2 regions of the Stenotrophomonas genospecies 3 genome follow, and region 1 is predicted to be linked to the other one. Evidence: predicted binding sites of a transcription regulator. Region 1 holds the regulator's gene; the other holds the start of a gene.
What was found. Region 1 encodes FliA, which starts transcription of late flagellar genes. Its sites were predicted from a motif close to TAAAGTTTNNCNNNCNNNGGCCGATAA; they were not measured.
Positions count from the first base shown of each region.

Region 2: the regulator FliA is predicted to act here: its motif matches at 1,899-1,925, upstream of ACX9OT_RS01720 (methyl-accepting chemotaxis protein).

Region 1 covers NZ_JBTMUR010000017.1:48,206-51,618, forward strand. The annotation lists gene ACX9OT_RS19350 (chemotaxis protein CheA) at 1-625, opposite strand, end outside; gene ACX9OT_RS19355 (protein phosphatase CheZ) at 628-1,233, opposite strand; gene cheY (chemotaxis response regulator CheY) at 1,233-1,625, opposite strand; gene ACX9OT_RS19365 (RNA polymerase sigma factor FliA) at 1,683-2,426, opposite strand; gene ACX9OT_RS19370 (MinD/ParA family ATP-binding protein) at 2,423-3,310, opposite strand; gene flhF (flagellar biosynthesis GTPase FlhF) at 3,297-3,413, opposite strand, start outside.
Region 2 covers NZ_JBTMUR010000001.1:388,761-392,173, reverse strand. The annotation lists gene ACX9OT_RS01730 (S41 family peptidase) at 1-841, shown strand, start outside; gene ACX9OT_RS01725 (NAD-dependent epimerase/dehydratase family protein) at 940-1,833, shown strand; gene ACX9OT_RS01720 (methyl-accepting chemotaxis protein) at 2,044-3,413, shown strand, end outside.

The DNA.
Region 1 (3,413 bases):
TCGGTGCCGGTGCCACCACGGCCGCAGGCTTGGTGCCCGGTGCGGCGCCACCGTGCAGCTGGTCGAGCAGGGCTTCGAACTCGTCTTCGCTGATCAGTCCGTCGTCGGCCTTCTTCGCTGGCGCGACCGCGGTCGGCGCGTTGCCACCATGCAGCTGGTCGAGCAGCGCCTCGAATTCGTCGTCGGTGATCAGGTCGCTGCCACCCGCGGTGGGTGCTGCTGCGGCGGCGGGTGCAGCCACGGCACCGCCGTGCACGTCGAACTGTGCGATCAGGTCCGGCGGCGCATAGCCCGGCTCGGTGCCGGAGGAAACCGCGTCCAGCATCGACTGCAGGTAGTCCAGCGATTGCTGGGCCGCGTCGAAGTGGTGGGCCTGCAGCACGGCCTGGCCGGCACGTGCGGCGCCCAGCGCCTCTTCAGCGGCATGGCACAGCTCTACCATGGCGGTGACGCCGAGGAAGCCGGCGCCGCCCTTGAGCGTGTGGTAGCCGCGGAACACCGCGTTGAGCTGGTCGCTGTCCTGCGGTGCCTGCTCCAGCGACACCAGCTGTTCGCCGAGGCGATCCAGGATCTCCTGCGCCTCGATGATGAAATCGGCAGTGATGTCGTCGGATACCGCGCTCATGCTTACAGCCCCAGATCCGACAACAGGTCGTCGGCGTCGTTCTGCGAGACCGCGTGGCGGTCCAGTCCCTTCAGTGCCGGCCCGGCCAGTTCCGGGTCGGTGCGATGCTGTTCCGGCGGCAGGCCGAGCGCGCCGAAGCCTTCGTGCACGCGGCGGACGATGCCGACCACGCGACGGATGATCTGCCCGGTCAGGTCCTGGTAGCTCTGGGTCAGGGCGATCTCGGTCAGGTTGTGGCGGATGCGCTCGAGCTGCGCGTCCTGGCCCGGCTGCAGGCCTTCAGCGCGCAGCTGTTCGGTCAGGCTGCGGCATTCCTCGGCCAGGTCCAGGGTGCGGTGCGTGGCCTGTTCGGTCATCGCCACCACGTGGTCCAGTCGCGCGCAGGCGTCGTCCAGTTCGCCGGCTTCGCTCGGCACGGTCGGCAGTTCGCCCAGCGCCTGTCCCAGCTCGCGGGCCAGCCGCGAGAGGCCGCTCATCATCGGCTGCGTGCGCAGCGCGACCAGCCCGTCGATGCGCTGCCGCCAGGCGGCCTCGTCACCGGATTCGAGCGCGTCCAGGGCCTCCTGCAGGCGCAGGGCGAGGGCGTTCTTGTCGACCGTGGTATCCATCAGGCGCTGGCCGCCAGGCGTTCGAAGATCTTGCCGAGCTTCTCTTCCAGCGTCTGCGCGGTGAACGGCTTGATGATGTAGCCGTTCACACCGCTCTGGGCGGCTTCGATGATCTGCTCGCGCTTGGCTTCTGCCGTGACCATCAGCACCGGCAGGGTCTTCAGCTTGGCATCGGCACGGATCGCCTTGAGCAGCTCGATGCCGGTCATCACCGGCATGTTCCAGTCGGTGACCACGAAATCGAACGGCTGGCTCTGCAGCAGCGACAGCGCGGCATGCCCGTCCTCGGCTTCGGCGGTATTGGTGAAGCCCAGATCGCCCAGCAGGTTCTTGACGATTCGACGCATGGTCGAGAAGTCGTCGACGATCAGGATGCGCATGTTCTTGTTCAAAGCAGAATTCCTTTGTTGTTCATTCCGGACGACCGGGGGCAGCCGCCTCGGGGATGTTCATTCTTCGAGGCCTGCGTCGGCAGCCTCGAACAGCTTCAGCCGGCCACGCAGGCGCAGTACCGCCTGGCCGTGGATCTGGCAGACCCGCGACTCGCTCACGCCGAGCACCGCGCCGATCTCCTTCAGGTTCAGTTCCTGCTCGTAGTACAGCGAGAGCACCAGTTGTTCGCGCTCGGGCAGGTGGCCGATGGCCTTGCCCAGCTCGCGACCGAACTCGCCGCGCTCCAGTACCTGCTGCGGGGTCGGCCCGCCCTGGGCGACGGTGTCCAGCTCGCCCTGGTCCTCGATGCGCGATTCCAGGCTCAGCACCTGGCCACGTGCAGCGTCTTCCATCAGCCGCAGGTACTCGGGCAGCGGCATCTCCATCGCGGCGGCCACTTCAGTGGCGCTGGCGGCACGGCCACTGCTCTGTTCCAGGCGGCGGATGGTGGCGGCGGCATCACGTGCACGCCGGTGCACCGAGCGCGGGACCCAGTCACCACGGCGGATCTCGTCGATCATCGAACCACGGATGCGGATCGAGGCGTAGGTCTCAAAAGAAGCACCCTGGTCGGCGTCATAGCTGCGCGAGGCTTCGATCAGGCCCATCATGCCGGCCTGGATCAGGTCGTCGACCTCGACGCTGGCCGGCAGGCGCGCGGCCAGGTGGTGGGCGATGCGCCGCACCAGGTCCGAATGCTGGGCGATGACTTCGTTCGCCGCCGAGCGCTGCACTTCCCTGTACTGGGCTGCGCCTTTCATGCCGTCACCCCACGCTGCTTGAGGATGCGTTCGAGGAAGAACTCGACGCCGCCACGCGGTTCGGTCGGCGCCTGCCAGCGCGCGGTACGGCGCGCGATCTCGGTGATCGCCAGCGCCGCCGGGCTGGACGGATAGGCCTTCACCACCGGCTGCTGGCGCTGCACCGACAGGCGCAGCCAATCGTCCTGCGGCACGCAGCCCAGGTAGTTCAGCGAGACATCGGCAAGGAACTTCTCGCAGACGCGGGTCAGCTTCTCGTACAGCACGCGGCCCTCGTTGGGGTCGCGCACCATGTTGGCCACCACCTGGATGCGGTCCACGCCACGCTCGCGCGACAGCACCTTGATCAGTGCGTAGGCGTCGGTGATCGAGGCCGGCTCGTCACAGACCACCACCACGGTGTCCTGTGCGGCCTGGCAGAAGGTCAGCACGCCATCGGTGATGCCCGCGGCAGTGTCCACCACCATGATGTCCAGCTCGCGCTCCAGTTCGGAGAACACGTTGACCAGGCCAACGTGCTCGGCCGGGGCCAGCTCGGCCATGTGGCGGCGGCCGGATGCGGCCGGGACCACCAGCACGCCGTTCGGGCCTTCGACGATGACGTCATCCAGCGTGCAGCGGCCGGCGACCAGGTCGGCCAGCGTAAAGGTGGGGTTCAGGCCCAGGATCACGTCGATGTTGGCCAGGCCGAGGTCGGCGTCCAGCAGCAGCGTGCGCTTGCCCATGCCAGCCAGCGCCACGGCCAGGTTGGCCGACACATTCGTCTTGCCCACGCCGCCCTTGCCGCCAGTGACCGCAATGGTGCGCACAGGGCCGAGCGGCTCGCTGCGGGTGGCCGACAGCGGGAAGGTCTTGGTCAGCTTGGCGTACTCACGCGACGGCATGGTTCAACTCCGGGTTGCAGGGCATATCGGCCGCGCGGCGCAAATCTTCAAGGCGAAGTACAAGATTGGCTGCACTGGCCCGGTGCAGGTCCTCCGGGACGTC
Region 2 (3,413 bases), on a different contig from region 1:
GGCGGCCACGGCGATACAGGCGCAGTACCTGGACGTGGCCGAAGGCGCGCACATTGCTGAGGCCGTTCGCGGCTGGTCCACCCAGCAGCGCTATGTGGACAGCTGCGCGGACCCCAAGGCGTTCAGCGCACGCTTGAACCAGGATCTGGACGTGTTCGATGGCCACTTCCATGTCGAGCGGGTGGATGCCCGCGCCGGCCAGGACGACTGGCTGATGGCCTGGCGCGCGGATGCGCGCAGCAATGGTGCGGGCGTGCGCGAGGTGCGGGTGCTGGAAGGCAACATCGGTTACCTGCGCCTGAGCACCTTCTATCCGCTCGATCTGGCCCGGCCGAAGCTGGCTGCTGCCTTCACCCTGCTGGCCGACACCGATGGCCTGGTGCTGGACCTGCGCCAGAACGGTGGTGGCGATGACGGCAGTGCGGACCTGCTGGTGCGGACCCTGCTGGCGGCGGAGATCACCCAGGTGCAGTCACTGCAACGCCGTGGCCAGCGCAGTCCGGTACCGTTGCCACCGGCGAGCCTGGGGCTGTACCTGAAGCCGCTGGTGGTTCTGATCGACCGCCGCACCGGGTCGGCCGCCGAATTCGTCGCGTACTCGCTGCAGGCGCAGGGGCGGGCACGTGTCGTTGGTAGTCGAAGTGGCGGTGCGGCACATATGTTCGATGATCCTGTGCTGCTGCCGGATGGCTATCAGATCAGCATTCCCGACCGGCAGCCGATCAACCTCCGTACCGGAACCAACTGGGAACGCACCGGCGTCACGCCTGATGCAGCAGGCGGTGACGATCCGCTGTTCGTCGCCCGCCAGCTGCTGGCCCGATCGGCATCGCCAGAATGAACGCACAATTGCAACCGCGCCCTATCGCAGACGACATGCAGCGTGCCTAGAATCGATGCATCCCGGTAGTTCCCGGGCGCTTCGAGTGAATGGACTCAATGAAGATTCTGTTGACCGGCAGTTCCGGGCGGATCGGGCGTGCGATCTTCGGCGCGCTGGCGGCGGCCCACGAAGTGGTGGGGCTGGATCGCAGCCCATTCGCCACCACCCGCATCATTGCCGATGTCACCGATCGTCAGGCCGTGAAGCGGGCAGTGCAGGGCGTCGACGCGGTGATCCATACCGCCGCCCTGCACGCACCCCATGTCGGCCTGGTGCCGGATGCGGTATTCCAGCAGATCAATGTGGAGGCGACCGCACACCTGTTGCAGGCTGCCCGCGAGGCCGGTGCACGCCGCTTCGTGCTGACCAGCACCACGGCGCTGTATGGCCATGCGGTGGTGGCGGGCGGTTGCCGCTGGATCGATGAAGATACCGAGCCGCTGCCACGCACCATCTACCATCGCAGCAAGCTGCAGGCCGAGGCGTTGGCTGAAGCCGCTGCGGCGCCGGGCTTCAGCGTGCGCGTGCTGCGCATGGCCCGCTGTTTCCCCGAGCCACCGGAGCGGATGGCGATGTTCCGCCTGCACCGCGGCATCGACGCGCGCGACGTGGCCAGCGCACATGCCGCGCTGCTGCACGATGAGGGCGCTGCCTTCGCACGCTACATTGCCTGCGCACCGACGCCGTTCCTGCGCGAGGATTGCCTGGAACTGGCGACCCAGCCGTGCAGGGTGCTGGCCCGCCGCGCCCCGCAGTTGCTGGCCGAGTTCGAGCGCCGTGGCTGGCCGCTGCCGCTGAGCATTGACCGCGTCTACGACAGTGCACTGATGCGCCGCACATTGGGCTGGCAGCCGCGCTTCGGCCCGGACGACGTGCTGCAGCAGTACGCGGTTGGCAGCATCGAGGTGCTGCCGCGGGCGGAATGGATCAAGGACCGCGTGGCCGAATAGGGCGGCAGCCGGGCGGGTTCCTGACCCGACCCTGAGCAGGTTCAGGAATGTGCAGATGGACCGCCTCAACCTCGTTCGCAGGCGGCCGCTAACCCGGTGCGCTTCCAGCGCCGGGCGTGTCCCGGCGGCCGGTGGCCTGCGCGACGGATCGCGCACCTGCGCGGTGCCCTCGCGGTGCCGGTCGTCCTGAACTGCCTTGCGGATCCTTCCATGCCTTCTCCCCGTTCCGCCGCTGCCCGCCGCCCGGGCAGCATCGCCCACAAGCTGATGCTGGGCACCGCTGCGATCGCGCTGCTGTGCTTCGGCCTGACTGCGTTCCTGATCTACCGCCAGGCCAGCGCCAGCCTGATCGACGCCTCGCGCCAGACCATGGCCAGCGAAGCCACCGCCGAAGCCCGCCAGGTCGCGGCCGATCTGGGCACCGCCTTTGCCAGCAACGACGCCATGGTCGAGGCCGTGCTCGCCCAGCGCGCGCGCGGCGATGTTCCGGACCGTGCCAGCCTGGCTGCCGTGCTGGGCGAGCAGCTGCGCACCCACCCCGAGTGGCTGGGCAAGAGCACCATGTGGGAGGCCGACGCCTTCGATGGCAAGGATGCCGAGTTCGTCAACACTGAAGCGCACGATGCCACCGGTCGTTACATGAGCTACTGGGCCTGGCACGATGGCAAGCCGCAGCAGTCGACGATGACCGACTACACCGAGACGGCCAGTGGCTCCGGTGACTGGTACATGGTGCCCAGCCGCGACAAGCTGGCGAAGGTAAGCGAGCCCTACGCCTACGACATCGGTGGCCAGCAGGTGCTGATGAGCACGCTGAGCACGCCGATCATCGAAAACGGCCGGTTCCTCGGTGTATTTACTGTGGACTTCTCGCTGGCGGCGCTGCAGAAGCACCTGGCCACGCTCAAGCCGATGGGCGCCGGGCGCGTCGAACTGCTCTCGCCGAATGGCGTGGTGCTGGCCTCGGCCAATGCCGCCGAAATCGGCAAGCCACGAGGCGACGCATTGACCCGCAGCATGCTGGCAGACATCGCCGCCGACCGCCGGTTCGAAGCCTTCACTCCGGATGCCGCCGGCAACGTGCGCGTATACGTGCCGCTGCGTGTGGGCGATGCGCCGCAGCGCTTTGCACTGGGTGTGGTGATGCCGCACGCGGTGATCGTGGCCGAGGCGCGCCAGCTGCTGTGGCTGACCCTGCTGGTTGGTGTGGTGGCCGCGCTGACGCTGAGTGCCGGTGTCTATGTGCTGCTGCGCCGGTTGGCGATCCGCCCACTGGCCGAAGCCGTGCGCGTGGCCGGCGATGTCGCCGCGGGCAAGCTGGACAGCACCCTGCCGGCACGCAGCAACGACGAAGTGGGCCGCCTGCTGGACGCGATGCAGGGCATGCGGGGGCAGCTGCAGTCGGTGATGGCGGCGCAGGCGGAAATGGCGCGTCGCCATGACGCCGGTGAAATCAGCTACCGCATGGACGCCTCGGCGTTCCCGGGTGAGTACGGCCGGATGGTGGCTGACAGCAACCAGCTGGTGGCCTCCAGCAACGCCGTCACCCAGCGCCTGGTCGACGTGATGCAGCGCTATGC